Regions from separate parts of the Aminobacter sp. MDW-2 genome, predicted to be linked through region 2. Evidence: riboswitches for the same ligand, from Rfam matches in the RefSeq annotation. Region 2 holds a riboswitch; the other holds the start of a gene.
What was found. Region 2 has a riboswitch for cobalamin ahead of H5P29_RS27895 ((2Fe-2S) ferredoxin domain-containing protein). Riboswitches for the same ligand answer to the same signal wherever they lie in the genome.

Region 1 (7,891 bases), 2.2 Mb from region 2:
TCCCTTCGACCGCCGACCGGGTGACGCTGGCGATCGGCCATGGCGGCCTCGACGCTCATACCCACAGCGACTGGCTGGTCGACACAGCCTCGGCGATCCGCGCCGGCGGCGTCGACTGGGCCGTGCTTTGCGACGTCGTCGCCCGCAGGCACCTTGCCGTGCCGACGGCGGTGGCGCTGAGCTATCTGAAAGCAGAGATGTCGGTGCCGGTTCCCGACGATGTGCTGGAGCAGGTGGTCGACATGGCCGATCGCGCCGGCGCCGCCCGTATCGCTGCCTTGCTGCAGGCCAAGCCGCGGACCGACTTCAAGGGTCTGACCTGGCTGTCACGCGGTGTCGCCAAGCAGTTGCGCATGCGCAAGAAACGCGCTGTCCGTGAGCGCGAGCTGCCCGGCGTCGTCTGGCATGGTCGGCGCACACAGGCGGGCGATGGTGCGGGGCAGGTCACCCCGGCACTGGCGCAGCAGGTGCCGTTGCCGCCGGCGGCAGTTGGCGGTGCGCCTGCCGAGATCGACATTGTCGTGCGGCTGGACGTGCCGCCGGTGCGCCGTCGCATCGAGATGGAGCTGAATGGCGGCGAATGCCATTTCGCGCGGCTGCGCTATCGCAAGCTGGGTAAATCAGGCGGCCGGCTGACCTTGCGGTTTCGCGGTACCATCCGGCCAGACCAGGCGGATGGCGCGTTGGTGCTGTCGGCGCGGCCGTCGCGACAGTTCCGCGCGTGGGAGCATGAGCAGACGGTCGCCACCTATGGTGCGGTGCCGTTCCAGATCGTCTCGGTGACCGTTTCGCCGGCTCGCTGAGCCGGAGAACAGTTTGCGCTGCCTGCAGTTCCGCGCAACCTGGTCTCAGCATCGTCGCGGCTCAGGCAAATGCCGCCCTGTATAGTCCCGGATGGCAACTTGACTTTACCTTGGCCGTCGATAGGTTGGCGCCGTCATGGTCTTCCGCCGCGAGGTGGAAGCTAAGAGGGAATCCGGTGCGAAACCGGAGCTGTCCCGCAACTGTAAGCGGTGAGCCTATTGCCCCTGTGTCACTGGCATTCGTGCCGGGAAGACGGGCGACAAGGCTAGGACCCGCGAGCCAGGAGACCTGCCTGACAGAGTGAGATTCCGTGGTCGGGGTGTGCCACAGGAATGCCGGTTCCCGTCCGGAAGCCCGTTTGCGGCTTTCGCCAGGTCTGCATTTCCGCATCCCCGCCAGGGCAGTCAGAGGTTGGCGCGGCGATGTCGGGAAGAACGGTTTCCCCAGAATATCGAAAGTTTGGGCAGACGCATTTGTCGCCTGCTGCCGTGGCATCGCGCCTCTACCTATTGTCCCGGACGCCTTCCGGGCATGGCAACGCCAGGCGTTGCGCACCCCTTTCAAGCAAGGAGAGATCATGAACATCAGACATTGGATCCTTTGGCTCGGGCTCGCCGCGGCATCCGCCATTGGCCTTGCGCCGGCGGCCGCGGATAGCTTCACGGACGATGCCGGCCGAACGGTCGAGCTGGAACTGCCGATCAAGCGGGCGGTGATCTTCAACCGCTACGCGGTCGAGTTCGCCCGCGCCATTGGCGCCATCGACAAGGTCGTTGGCGTCGATGCCAGCACGATGCGGGATCCGACCTACTGGCCGCAGTTCAAGGAAGCCGACATTGTCGGCCAAGGCCAGACGCAGCCCAATTACGAGGCGATCGTTGCGCTCAAGCCGGACTTGGTCATCATCCCTCGCAACGGCGTCTATGAGGAGGCAGCCAAGCAGCTCGAAGCCTTCGACATTCCGGTGCTGGTCGTCACCGCCTGGGACACGCTGCAGCATGTCGAAAACGTCACATTGTTCGGCAAGCTGTTCGACGAGAAGGAAAAGGCCGATGCGCTGAACGCCTACTACACCAAGTACATGGACCTGCTGGCCGAGCGTCTGAAGGGCGTCGAGCGTAAGAAGGTTTATCTTGAAGAGGTCCGTGATCTCGTGACCGTCACGCCCGGCTCAGGCTGGCACGACATGATCGAGGCCGGCGGCGGCACCAATGTCTTCGGCGACATCGACATCAAGAAGGAGCCGTCGTCGCGCGGCAACGAAAACAGCTTCACCGTCGATCCCGAGGAGATCATCGCGCGCAAGCCCGACCTGGTGATCAAGCTGCAGCCCGGCTCCTACCAGACCATCCCGGAGGCAAAATTCGCCGAGAGCTGGAGGGCGATCGTCGCGCGCGAGGAAATATCAGGCACGCCGGCAGGGCAGGCGGGCGATGTCCGCCTGATCAACTACTACCTCGCCGGCGGCTCGTCCAAGGTCACCGGCGCGCTGCAGGTCGCCAAGTGGCTCTATCCCGACCTCTTCACCGACGTCGATCCCGAGGCTGCGATGAAGGAATGGATCGAGATCTACCAGGGGCTGCCGTTCCAGGGCGGCATGACCTACCAGGGCACAGCCTCCAACTGATCGACCAGCACGCCGCCGCCCGTCAGGCGGCGGCGTACCCTCTCAATCCGGAGCCTAGACCATGGACATCGCAAGCAGTGCCGGTTTGGCGCGTGGCCAATCCGACGGCATTTCCAGCCTCTACCACCGAGCCGGCTATCGCAAGGCGGCTGTCATCTTGTGGTCGCTGCTTGTGCTGCTGCTCGTCGCCGGCGGCGTTGCCATCGTCGGCATCGCCGAGACGGGGCTGGTGACGCTGCTCATGGTCATCCTGCAAAAGGTCTCGTTCGGTCATTTCGTCGCCGAGGTCGATCCGCAGCAGGCGCGGGTGCTCGTTCATCTGCGCCTGCCGCGCGTCGTCATGGCCATGGTAGCCGGTGGGTCACTGGCATTCGCCGGTGTTTTGATGCAGGCGATCACCCGCAATCCGCTGGTTAGCCCCTACACGATCGGCGTGTCCTCGGCGGCGGCCTTCGGTGCCTCGATCGCCATCATGTTCGGCATAGGCTTCAGCGCCGCCGGGCTCTATTTCGTGCCGCTGACGGCATTTCTGTTCGCGCTCGGCTGCGCCGTGCTGGTGTTCTCCATGGCCTGGCTGCGCGGCATGGGGGCACAGACGATGGTGTTGACCGGCATTGCCCTGATGTACCTGTTCAGCGCCATGACCGCAGCCGTGCAGTTCGTCGCCACCCAGGAGCAACTGGCCCGGGTCGTGCACTGGACGTTCGGCAGCCTGAACGGCATCGGCTGGGATGCGGTTGCCGTCTCTGGTGCGGCACTGCTGGTCGCCCTGCCGCTGGCGCAGTCGCGGGCCTGGCAATTCAACGCGTTGACGAGCGCCGGCGACGACGTTTCGCGTTCGCTCGGCATCAATGTCGCGCTGCTGCGCGGCATCGCCGTCGTGCTGTCGGTGGTGGTCTCGGCGGTGGTCATCAGCTTCACCGGCGTGATCGGCTTTGTCGGGTTGATCGGGCCGCATGTCGCCCGGCTGTTGATCGGCAGCGACCATCGCCATCTCATCCCGTTTTCGGCGATCTGCGGCGCCATGCTGCTGCTTCTGGCCGACACTGTCGGGCGCATGGCGTTCAGCCCGACAGTCATTCCGGTCGGCATCGTCGTCGCCTTCGTCGGCGTGCCGCTGTTCCTGCACCTGATCCTGTCCAGGCGCTCGGAGTATTTTTCATGAGCGACTATCTTTCCGTCGACAAGGTCAGCTTCGGTTATGGCAGCCGCCCCGTGCTGCGCGAGGTCTCGGTCGGGCTGACGAAGGGCGACATACTCGGCCTCATCGGCCCCAATGGTGCCGGCAAGTCGACCCTGGTGCGGACCGTGCTCGGCCTTGCCACGCCGTCGTCGGGGCGGATCCTGCTCGACGGCCACGACATCCGCGCAATGTCGCCCAAAGTCCGCGCCCGCCGGATCGCCTATGTGCCGCAATCCTCGCCGCTCAGCTTTCCAGCGACGGTGTTCGAGACCTGCCTGCTCGGTCGCACACCGCATATGGGGGCGAGCCCGAGCCGTGGTGATCTCGCCGTCGTCGAGGACATGCTCAGGCGGCTGCGACTCGAGGATTTCGCCTTCCGTCCGATGTCGGAGCTCAGCGGCGGCGAACGCCAGCGTGTGATGCTTGCGCGTGCCCTGGCGCAGGAGACCGAGGTGCTGGTGCTCGACGAGCCGACGAGCGCGCTCGACATCGGCAACCAGCTATTCACCCTGCGCGTGGTGGCCGAGATCGCGCGCGAACGAGGTGTGACGGCACTGGTCGCCATTCATGACCTGTCGCTCGCCGCCCGCTTTTCCGACAGCCTGCTCCTGCTCGACAAGGGCGCCGTTGTCGGCCATGGCAACTGGCGGAGCACGTTGACCGAACAGACGGTGCGCGACGTCTATGGCGTCAATGTAGAGATCGGGCTGCTGCGCGACATTCCCGTTTTTGCCCCGCACGAGCTGACCTGATGCGGCTCGACATTTCAGGCTTTGCGCGAGGGGGAAGGGCCCAGAGCCACGCTTCGGTGTTGCGGCTCTGCGAAGACGTCGAGCGCATGGGCTTCGACGGCATCTGGTTCAACGAGTTTCATTTCCAGAACCCGCCGCAGGCTTATCCGTCGACCTTGATCCTCGCCTCCGCCATCCTTGCCCGGACGCAGCGCCTGCGGGTCGGCACCTCCATCGTGGTGACGCCGCTCTACCATCCATTCCTCTTGGCTGAGGAGGTGGCACAGTTGCACTGGCAGAGCGGCGGCCGCATCGACCTGGGCATCGGCCGTGGCACACATCCGGCGACGCTTGCCGCGCTGGGCATCGCCGCCGAGAGCACCAGGGCTCGTTTCGAGGACTCCTACCGGATCATGCGCGATGCCTGGACATCAGGCGCAAGGATCGAAGAGGGCGCGTGCTGGCCGGCTTCGGAGGTTTCGGTTGGACCGCTTCTTCCAGGCGAGATGGTGCCGGTCTATGTCGCCGGCACTTCGCGCGACACGCTTGGCTTCGCCGCCCGCGAGGGATTGCCGTTGCTGCTCAGTCTCGATCCGCCTGAAGTCGGGCAGCTTGCCACCTACCAGGCAATCCTCGAGGAGGAGGGCCATGCCTGCCGTCTGCGGGCGTCGCAACTGTCTCGCTATGTCTGCATCGCTCCGACGAAGGTGCAGGCGATGGGCAAGCTCGACGAGCTCGTGCCGCGGCTGTTCGAACGTCGGGTTGCGTCGGCAAAGGCCGCAGGGCGGTCTACTGACCAGATCGTGATGCCCGACCGGCAGACGGCCATGGCGCGGCAGGTGATTGCAGGCTCGCCGGACGATTGTGTGGCGCAGCTCAAGGCGCTGGCGGCAGTTACGGGTATCGATGCCATGCGCCTGGTCTTCAACGGCAACGGCATCGTCGACATGGCGGCGGCGCTCGCCGACATGGAGTTTTTCGGACGCGAGGTGCTGCCAGCCTTGCGGCCCGCCTGAGCGCGTCTCAGGCGGCCTTGTCGGCCGCATCGGCACGGTCTGCCTTGCGCGCCACCACCCAGCCCAGCAGGGCCGCGCCGAAAAGCACGACCGCCGCGAGGTAGAAGGCGAGGCCGGGATAGGGCAGCGGCGTGCCGTCGCGCACGGTCCAGGCATAGACCGCGCCGAAGAACAGCGGCGAGGCGACGCCGGCGATGCTCGCCACGCTCATGTTGGCGCCTTGCAACTGGCCCTGCTCGAATTCGGAAACGCGCTGGGTCATCAGCGACTGCGTCGTCGGCATGGCGAGGCCCCAGAGCGCGTTCGGAATGATCGCCAGCGAGAACCAGAATCCCGTAGGCGCAAGGCCCATGCAGGCGATGCCGAAGGCGCCGGCAAACAGGCCGAACACCATCGTAGCGCGATCGCCGAAGCGCTTGACGGCCGGGCCGACGATCAGACCCTGGACGATCATGTCGAGCACCCCGACCATTGCCAGCAGCGTGCCGACCTCCCAGGCATGCCAGTTGTAGCGATAGGCGGCATAGAGCACGAACACCGCCGAAAAGACGTGATGGGCGAAATGCAGCAGGAAGGTCACTGCGGCGAGCCCGGTGAGCTCAGGGTGCGAACGCAGCAGCATCATCGCGCCGAACGGATTGGCGCGGCGCCAGGAAAACGACATGCGCTTTTCGCGCGGCAGAGATTCCGGCAGCACGAAGGCACCATAGAGGAACGCGAGCCCACTCATTGCCGCCGCCACCCAGAACGGCGCGCGTGGCGAGATCTCGCCGAGGAAGCCGCCCATCAGCGGACCGGCGACGAAACCGGCGCTGAAGGCAGCACCGATCAGGCCGTAGGCGCGGGCGCGGCCCTCGGGCGGGGTAATGTCGGCCATATAGGCGAAGACGGTTGTGAAGCTCGACGAGGTGATGCCGGCGACGATGCGGCCAAGCGCCAGCCACCACAGGTTCGGCGCCAGCGCCATCAGCACGTAATCGGCGGCAAGGCCCGCCGTCGACAAGAGGATGACGGGACGGCGACCATAGCGGTCGGACAGCGAGCCGATGATCGGCGAGCAGACGAACTGCATGAAAGCCCACAGCGCGATGAAGACACCGTTGATCCAGCCAGCATCGGCGTTGGACCCGGCGAACTCCTCGATCAGCGAAGGCAGCACCGGAATGATGATGCCCATGGCGACGATGTCGAGAACGGCGGTGACGAAGATGAAGGCGATTGCCGCCTGGCGCCGCGACGCTGTGATGGACATGATGGTGGCCTCGATGGACGTGCCTTATAAAACAACCTGACGCGCGATCCAGCCGTGGCGGCGTATATTGTCCAAACCTACTGACATTGGGGCAAGAGCACCGAAGCGCTGAACCAAGTCTTCACGCCTTGAAAAAGCCGACCTACAAATGCGGTCGGATTCGAGACACGGGCGCGCCGCGCGCCGTTCTACAAGACTGCCGACACTACTGCGCCGCGCGTCGAATTGGGTGCGCAAAGGACGCTGTAGCATTGTGAAACCGTGCATGATCCCCATGCACCAAGGAGCCTGCCATGCTGCGCAAGACGGATTTCTTCATCGACGGAAAGTGGGTCGCGCCGACGGTCGCCAAAGAGCTCGACGTCATCAACCCGGCCGACGAGCAGCCCTTCGCGGTGATCTCGCTGGGATCCGCCGCCGACGTCGACAAGGCGGTTGCCGCAGCGCAGCGCGCCTTCCCGGCGTGGAGCGCCACAAGCCGCGAACAACGTATCGCGCTCTTGGAAAAGCTGCTCGCCGCCTACAACAGGCGAGTGCGAGACATGGCCCAGGCGATTTCCTGGGAGATGGGCGCGCCGATCAAGCTGGCGCTGGAACAGCAGGCAGCCAGCGGCTCGGGCCACATCAAGAGCTTCATCGAGGTGCTGAAAAGCTTCGAATTCGAGGAGCCGCTCAACGACAAGAACCCGCAGGAGCGCATCGTGCGCGAGCCGATCGGTGTCTGCGGGCTGATCACGCCGTGGAACTGGCCGATGAACCAGGTGGCGTTGAAGGTCGTGCCGGCGCTGGCAGCCGGCTGCACGGTGGTGCTGAAGCCGTCTGAGATCGCGCCGATGTCGTCGATCGTGTTTGCCGAGATGATGGAGGAAGCAGGCTTCCCGGCCGGTGTCTTCAACATGGTCAATGGCGACGGGCCGACAGTCGGCGAGGCGATGTCGCGCCATCCCGGCATCGACATGATGTCCTTCACCGGTTCGACCCGCGCGGGCGTGGCCGTGACCAAGGCTTCCGCCGAGACGGTCAAGCGCGTGGCGCTGGAACTGGGCGGCAAGTCGCCCAACATCGTCTTCGACGACGCTGACCTCACCGACGCGGTGACGCGTGGGCTGGCGCATTGCTTCGAGAATACCGGCCAGTCCTGCAACGCCCCGACACGTATGCTGGTGCAGCGCCCGGTCTATGCCAAGGCGGTCGACATCGCGGCGAAATATGCCGCTACCGTCAAGGTCGGCAACCCGGCCGAGGATGGCGACCACATCGGCCCGCTGTCGTCCGACG
Region 2 (7,891 bases):
CTTATGATAAAGAGGCATATTCCTATGTTGGTGTTCTTCCGCCGCCCCTTGCGGAATCAGCCCTGTCTGTGTTGATGGACGGATGTTTAGCAAGGACTCATAGATGAAGGCCAAACTGCTCGCTGCGGTGACGATGCTCGCAGTTGCCGGCTGTGCATCCCAGCCCGCCGACTATGCCACCACACTCTCTGCCAAGGATTCCAAATGGCGGTCAGCGGACTGCACGAAAGCTCGAGCTGAGGCGGCGAACTACGCAGCGCAAGAGAAAGAAACCCTGAGCGTATCGGCAGGGCTGCTGCTTGGCCCATACGGGCTCGGCATCGCCATGGCCGGCAAGGAGCATCGCGCCAAGATGCGCAAGAAATTCGCCCGGGACATGCATCTGAAATGCTCGAGCAAGCCCCTTCCTGCCAGCCTGGCGAGCAGCGCGGACACCGCGAAGCGGTAACTTCGGTCCTCACTGCCAACGGCGCGCATGTGCGGCAAGCTCGTCGCGCGCCTGCTCCAACGCCTTCGGCGAAGCGTTCGCCCACGCGGTGAGCCGCCGCCGCGCACATCATCGACACCTCCGATCCTCGCCTGTGGCTGTCGCGATTGCATGCCGGGCCACATTGGTGGGGTGCCCACGAAAACAGGCCAAAGCTGCTCTGCAATCATTCTGGCGACCCGCCTGGTGGCCGTTCCCAGCGTCTTCACGTTGGCGGTAACTCACGACACTCGCCGGTGTCCTGGCAACGCACCGGTGGACGGCCGCTCAGATTGCCCTGAACGGGCTCGACGCCGCTTGCGATCCAGCCGCTCTACACGAGAAGTTGAACGACCGCGCCGTCCGCTCGCTGGCGTTGGTTGACCTTACGTTAGGAGCCTCTAAACGACCTACAGGCTCACCTCGTCCTTACCCCACCTTGGACCACCCGAGCTTAGCGCCCGCCCTGCCCCCCCCCAATCAATGGGCGGGCGCGTCCCCTCGCACATCCGATGTCGCGCAGACAAGCTTATCAGCCGCGGACGCCTTCACATCGCAACTGCGAGCTTCCCGCTTCATATCGACGCCGGTTGCCGATTTTCATGTCGATATGCCTCGGGCAGGCGCCGTTCGCCTTGTGCGGTTTGCACAGAAGGCAGCCGGCCCTGGCATTCCTGGGCTTATTCCGCTTGGGGTGCATGTCCATCTCCGGTCTCTACCAATGCGCCCCGATGGCGCACGGTCATGATCGGAAGGGCTGCTTGGCAATCGTCGTCCATCGCTGGACCATGTCCAGCAACGCCAAGCGATCGCAAGGCAGCGCATTGCTGGCCTAGGTACTTGTCCATCGACAACCCTTGACTTGCGTCTGCCCGCATATAGCTTGCCGCGCGGTTATGGTTCTTCTGCTTTCGGGCGGAAGCTAAGAGGGAATTCGGTGCGAAACCGAAGCTGCCCCGCAACTGTAAGCGGTGAGCCGCATTGCCGATTGTGTCACTGGCCGACGGCCGGGAAGGCAGGCAATGAGCCGAGACCCGCGAGCCAGGAGACCTGCCTGACCGAGTGATGTTCCGTGGGCGGGGTGTACCACCGGAGCGCAGGTTCGTGCAGGCGGCGCTATCGGCCATCGCCTTCCACCAACATGCGTTGCGACAATCCCGACCGCAGTCAGGCCAGGGATCGATCGTTTGCACAATACAGAAGTTGAGACCGCGCAGTCCCAGGCCAGACGTGCCATCGTGCTCGTCGCCAGGTCGGCCTTTGCTGCCGCGCCCTACAGGCAGATGCAGCAGCTCTGTGATCTCGCCGCGGCGTTGCCCGGCGTCGATCACACCAGCTTCGGCTTCACCGAACAAGGCACGCCGTCGCTGCGCGAGGCGCTTGCGGCACTTCGCCAGCAGGATTTCTCCGATATCCTCATCCTGCCGCTGATGCTGCCGATCGAGCCCAGCTTCAATGCCTGGCTCACCAAGTCGCTGCGCCGGTGGCAGGCCGAGGACGCGGCACCTCGGCCGACGGTGCGCATCGCGCATGGCCTCGCCGAAAGCCCGCTGCTAGCTGCAATGATGGCCGACCTCGTCACCGGCGCCGATGCGACGCCGCCCATCCCGCCGCTCGACAGGCTGGCTCCGGAGGGCTCGCTCGTGCCGGCGCAGAAACGCCGCGTGCTGGTCTGCCAGGGCGGCCCGTGCAATGCCGCCGGCGCGGACCTGATCTGGGGCCACCTGCGCAACCAGCAGGACCGCCAGAAGCTGCGCGTGACCGGCGACGGCACGATGAGCGCCAAATCGACCTGCCTTGGCCCCTGTAACCTGGCACCGGTGCTGCAGGTCTTTCCCGAAGGCACCTATTACGGCGGGGTCACCGAGGCCGCCGTCGACCGCATAGTCACCGAACATCTGCTCGGCGGCGCGGTGGTCGACGACTTTGCCTACCACCCCACCGGCCGCAAGCAGTTGCTGCGGTGAAGGCCCATTGAAAACAAGGGGGATCGTGTCGTTCCGCCACCACCTGCTTTTTGCCCCTGCCTTTTATCGGCCTGGACAGCGACATGCTGTTCTGCCGCGAACCTGATCTGGCACTGGAGGTTGCTGCGGCCGCCCTTCGGCTCCGTCGACGTCAAGGGCATGTGCACATATGGCCGCGACGACCGATCCTCGGGACGGTTATTGGCAGGCGCCGTCCCGGACTTTGGGCGTCGACTACGACCTGGTGCCAATGATCGAGACCACCGTCGACAAGGCTGGGGTCAAAGCGAGCTACGATGGCGGCCTCGTCGTGGTTAGGCGAGAAGACCGTATCCTCGGCTACTCGGCTATGTCGAGCGTTCGGTGGCAGCAAAGCTCGCGCCCAATGTCAGCCATCGTGTCGAGGCGGGCCACGGCGCGTTTCCGCCCGGGGAAGCGAGCTGTGGGACAGTTCGCAGGCCTGCCTGTCGCTGGCCATACCGGGCAGCGGCCTGACGATGCGCACCTTGTCGGCACCGCACAACTTTCCGCACCACCTGTTCGACCCGATTCCGGCCGAACAGCAACGCTTGCCGTTGTCGATCGTCCACTATCACGACGTCTTTACCAGGCACGGCGCGCAATCCGCTGCTCAACGGATCGGCGGATGTTCCCGCCGATATCCGCCACTGGCTGGAAGCCAAGGCTGAAACGCTCAGCAGCGGCAGCGGCGCCTGGGGTCGTCGGGCACAGGTCCGATGGGCTGACACAGCCTGTTGCGATCCACGTCAATCCATCGATCTAATTGACCCAAGGGAAACATCAGCGACTATTGCGCAGGGCTAGATCAGTTCAGTGGGCGGTGGCAGTCATGGCAATTCAAGTATCCTATTCGCGGCGTGATGTCCGCGAAGAGTTGGTGCGTCGGCGCGAGACTTACATCGCGGCGCAGAGATCTCTGTCACCGCCTTCGCCGCGGGGATATGGCAACATGGAATGCGTCCATTGTCATAATCGCTTCATCGGCGTCACCGCTGCCGCCTGGAAGTTCGGCCTCTGCGACGACTGCCTGCATCACGACTGATTGTCCAGCCAGCGCAGCTCCCTTTGCGGGAGTTCCAGCGCCTAGATCGACTGCTGTGGAACTTCCGTGTCCGCGGCGTCCCAGGCACATTCTTGGGCGATCTACCTTCCCCGATGATCCGGCCAAACCCGCATCCCCAATAGCAGTAGGTCGCCGCCACGGCCCACCGTCCGCACTCATATTTCGGGGTAATTCCAAACGTGCCTTGACCCTGAATTAGAAACTGCGCAACCTCGCCCGAAACGGAGGAGGCGGCTCGATCGTGGGGAAGCGATCCGGGCCGCAAATGGGAGCATCTATGTCCGACCAGATCGCGGCGTCGTCCGCCACGCCCGCAATTGCGCGCCGACCGCTTCTGGCCCGCATCGACTGGCTCAATTTGAGCGGCCTCGCCTTCTATCATGTCGTCGCGCTCTACGCCTTGCTGCCCTGGTTCTTCAGCTGGACCGGCGTCATCCTCTGCATCGCCGGCATCTATGTCTTCGGCACGCTCGGCATCAACCTCTGCTACCACAGGCTTCTCACCCATCGCGGCTTCACCTGCCCGAAATGGCTCGAGCACGGGCTTGCGATCATCGCCGTCTGCGCCTTCCAGGACACGCCGGCGCGCTGGGTTGCGGTGCACCGCCGCCACCATGAGCACGCCGACGAGGAGCCGGATCCGCACAGCCCGATCGTCACCTTCCTCTGGGCCCATATCGGCTGGCTGCTGGTCAAGTCGCCCGACATGGAGCGCATGCAGATCTACGGCCGCTACGCCAAAGACATCGTTCGCGACCCGTTCTACCGCAAGCTCGACAAGCCGCATGTCTATCTCGGCATCATCATCGCGTCCTGGGCAGCTTTCTTCGGCGGCGGCGTCGCCGCGAGCCTGATCACCGGCGGCACGACTGACGAGGCGATCCAGTTCGGCCTCAGCCTGCTCGTCTGGGGCGTGTTCGCGCGCACCGTGATTACCTGGCACATCACCTGGTCGGTCAATTCGGTCACCCATGTCTGGGGCTACCGCAACTACGACACGACAGACGACAGCACCAACAACGTCATCGTCGGCCTGCTCAGCAATGGCGAGGGCTGGCACAACAACCACCACGCCGACCCGCGCTCGGCTCGCCACGGCCACCACTGGTGGGAATTCGACGTCACCTACCTGACCATCAGGTTGCTCGGCGTGCTCGGACTGGCGAGCAAGATCGCAGAGCCGCGGAAGCGCGCCGACTAGCGCCGCCAGACCTTTTCAAGAGGGGACAAAAAAGATCGCCGGCGAAGCTGTGCTTGCCGGCGATCGCAACTACGTCTCGGGTGGTTTCGCTAGGCTTGTTTCACCAGTCTGAGCAGTACGAGCAGGATCACCGCGCCGATGGTGGCATGGATGATGGCAGCTATGATGCCCGAGCCCAGGCTGATGCCGATCGTCGGAAGCAGCCAGCCGGCGATCAGCGCGCCGACGATACCGACCACGATGTTGCCGATCAGGCCGAAGCCGTAGCCCTTGACCAACTGGCCGGCGAGCCAGCCGGCAACGGCGCCGACGATCAGGAAGACGAGCAAGCTTTCGATACCCATTTGTCTCTCCAGGTTCTGGCGCATCGGCCGGAGCACGTCACGAGCCACGATGCGCAGTTGCAACGACCAGCGCATGATCGACAAGCAGGCAGCCAGAGATCATGCTGGAACAACAGGCTGGAGACGGGCCGACCTATCGGCCCGCCGTGGAAATGCCGCCCGTCAGGCGACCGCCGTGGTCTGATCCTCCACCGCGGCGCCGGGCGTGTTCTTCTTGATCGACTCGATCGCCTTCAGCGCCGATGCCTTGGCCGAATAGCCTTCCGAGCTGAACATCACCTCGCCATTGGAAGCCCTGAAGCGGAACCGAAACTCGCCGCCCTTGTCCTTGTAGACCTCGAATTTGTACATCGCATTTCCCCGTATGTGCCGATCCGCGACTCACGCCGCTGACGAATCGTCGCACGACGGCAACCCGAGGAAAAGCGCGAAGCGATTTTCGCGACGCAAACGCACCAATACAACCGCCAAGGCCCATCGCCGCTGCACCCGTCAGCCGCGCCAAGTGCGATCTCAGATGTCGCGGTCGGTCAGGCAGATGTGGCAGCAGCCGGAGCCATGGCCCGGCTTCCAGGTGACGTTTTCGAAGCGCACACCGGTCGCCTCGAACAGGCCGCGGTCGAAAGCGCCGGCGATCCGGCACAAGGTCGCCAGCCTGTCGTCGCCGACACCGGCCCCCACCCAGGCGTCCTTGAGCGGACAGCGCTTGACCTTGAAGGCGATGTGATGGTCGCTGCGCTCGACATCGGTGGGGTACATGCGCCCGCCATCCGGACTGACGGCCAGGAAGGCCTCGCCGATGGCGCGCGCATCGTTCGGCCCGAAGCTGGCGAACGCCACCTGTGCGACCTCGCGGCCGCGCTTCTCGATCGCCCTTACCAGGACTTCTTCCGCCTTGGCGTCGCCAAGCTCGGCGGCAAGTTCATCCAGCATCAGCCGGTAGAGATCGGCGCGGTTGCGAAAGGCGGAGTCAAGTTCGGCAGCGAGCTTTTCGGCGCGCATGGCATGTTCGGTCACGAAACGGTCTCCTTGAAAACAGGCAACCTTGGGAACACAGGCAGTTCCGGCGTGGCCGCCACCAGCGCCCGGCCCGTGGCCGAGGCGGGCGCGGCTATCACGGCGGCGGCGTCGCCCTCTTCGACGATACGGCCGCTGTCCATGATCGCGATGCGGTGGGCTACGGCGCGCACCGCACCAAGGTCGTGGGAGATGAAGAGATAGGCGACGCCTTCGTCCCGTTGCAGCTCGGCAAGCAGGTTGAGGATGTCGCCGCGCACCAGCACGTCCAGCGCCGACAACGCTTCGTCGAGCACGATCAGCGCCGGCCGGGTAGCAAGCGCGCGCGCGATCGCCACGCGCTGGCGCTGGCCGCCCGATATTTCGTGCACGCGACGGCTGGCGAGCTCGGCGGCGAGACCGACACGCTCCAGCAGCGCTGCGATTGCCTTGGGTCGATCGGCGCGCCCGACGATGCCGTGAATGCGCAGCGGATCGTCGATCAGTCGGGCCACCGTGGCGCGCGGGTTGAATGCCGCCAGCGGATCCTGGAACACCATCTGCAGCTTCGTCCGGGTGGCCCTCAAGGCTGCCCCCCGCAATCCCAACAGTTCCTCGCCGTTGAAGCGGATGCTGCCGGCATCGGGCTCGACCAGCCGCAGCAGGATACGCGCCACCGTCGACTTGCCCGAGCCGGAGGGTCCGACCAGCGCCAGCGTCTCCCCCGGCGCAATAGAAAAGGAAATGCCATCGAGGGCGGAGAAATCCCTGTCGCCGCGCCAGTAGCGCTTCGACAGCCCCTCGACCTGCAGCAGCGCGCTCATCGGCTGGCACCAGAATGGGCTTTCAGCCCCAGATGTGCCGCCAGCAGCGCGCGGCTGTAGTCGCTCCTTGGCCGCGCCAGCAACTCGGCCGTCGCCGCCATTTCGACCATGCGGCCGTGACGGAACACGGCGATGCGGTCGGCCAGGTTGGCGGCAAGTGCTATGTCATGGCTGACGAACAGCAGCGCCATGCCATCCTCGGCCACGAGCCGGCGGATCAGCGCCACGATCTCGGCCTGGACGATGGTGTCGAGCGCGCTCGTCGCTTCGTCGGCGATCAGCAGTTTCGGACACGCCACGATGGCCGCTGCGATCACCACGCGCTGTTTCTGTCCGCCCGACAACTGATGCGGATATGCCCGCGCCAGCGCCTCGGGCTCCGGCAATTTCACCCTGTCCAGCAGTTCGACCGCCAGCCGCCGTGCAGCACCCCAGTCGATGTCGAGATTGGCGTGCGCCACCTCGGCGACCTGGTCGCCGACCGACATGACCGGATCGAGGCTCGAAGCTGGATCCTGGAAGACGAAGCCGATGTCGCGGCCGTTGCGCGCCGGATGATCGAGCCCCGGCCATGCGACGGTGCCCTGAAGTCTCGCCGTCTGCGGCAGCAACCCTGATATGGCCCGGGCCAGCGTGCTTTTGCCCGAGCCACTCTCGCCGATGATCGCCAGCCTTTCGCCGGCGGCCAGATCGAGGTCGACGCCTTCGACCGCCGGCGCCACTGCGCCGTTGTAGCACACGCCGAGACCACGCAGTTCGAGCAGCGGCTTCATGCCTGCCCCTCCCGTGCCGCCGTGCCTTCAACCACGCCTTCGCCGGCGAGGTAGACGCCGAGGACTGAGAGCACCAGCGCGATACCGGGGATGACGGAGAGGTAAGGCGCCGACCGCAGCACCGCCCTGCCCTCCGCGATCATGCCGCCCCAGGTGACGCGGTTGGGGTCGCCGAGACCGAGGAAGGACAGCGCCGCCTCGGTCAGGATGGCGGCGGCAACGATTACCGACGACAG

Region 1: linked by a shared signal. The riboswitch ahead of H5P29_RS10130 (ABC transporter substrate-binding protein) and the one ahead of H5P29_RS27895 ((2Fe-2S) ferredoxin domain-containing protein) in region 2 are both predicted to bind cobalamin.

What each region holds. Positions count from the first base shown of each region.
Region 1 covers NZ_CP060197.1:2,065,263-2,073,153, forward strand. The annotation lists gene H5P29_RS10125 (nucleotidyltransferase family protein) at 1-803, shown strand, start outside; cobalamin riboswitch at 924-1,115, shown strand; gene H5P29_RS10130 (ABC transporter substrate-binding protein) at 1,382-2,431, shown strand; gene H5P29_RS10135 (iron ABC transporter permease) at 2,493-3,596, shown strand; gene H5P29_RS10140 (ABC transporter ATP-binding protein) at 3,593-4,366, shown strand; gene H5P29_RS10145 (LLM class flavin-dependent oxidoreductase) at 4,366-5,361, shown strand; gene H5P29_RS10150 (TCR/Tet family MFS transporter) at 5,369-6,613, opposite strand; gene H5P29_RS10155 (aldehyde dehydrogenase family protein) at 6,907-7,891, shown strand, end outside.
Region 2 covers NZ_CP060197.1:5,662,088-5,669,978, forward strand. The annotation lists gene H5P29_RS27890 (hypothetical protein) at 104-448, shown strand; cobalamin riboswitch at 1,347-1,539, shown strand; gene H5P29_RS27895 ((2Fe-2S) ferredoxin domain-containing protein) at 1,654-2,433, shown strand; gene H5P29_RS27900 (fatty acid desaturase) at 3,795-4,718, shown strand; gene H5P29_RS27905 (GlsB/YeaQ/YmgE family stress response membrane protein) at 4,808-5,062, opposite strand; gene H5P29_RS27910 (YegP family protein) at 5,225-5,413, opposite strand; gene H5P29_RS27915 (L-2-amino-thiazoline-4-carboxylic acid hydrolase) at 5,576-6,079, opposite strand; gene H5P29_RS27920 (dipeptide/oligopeptide/nickel ABC transporter ATP-binding protein) at 6,076-6,882, opposite strand; gene H5P29_RS27925 (ABC transporter ATP-binding protein) at 6,879-7,655, opposite strand; gene H5P29_RS27930 (ABC transporter permease) at 7,652-7,891, opposite strand, start outside.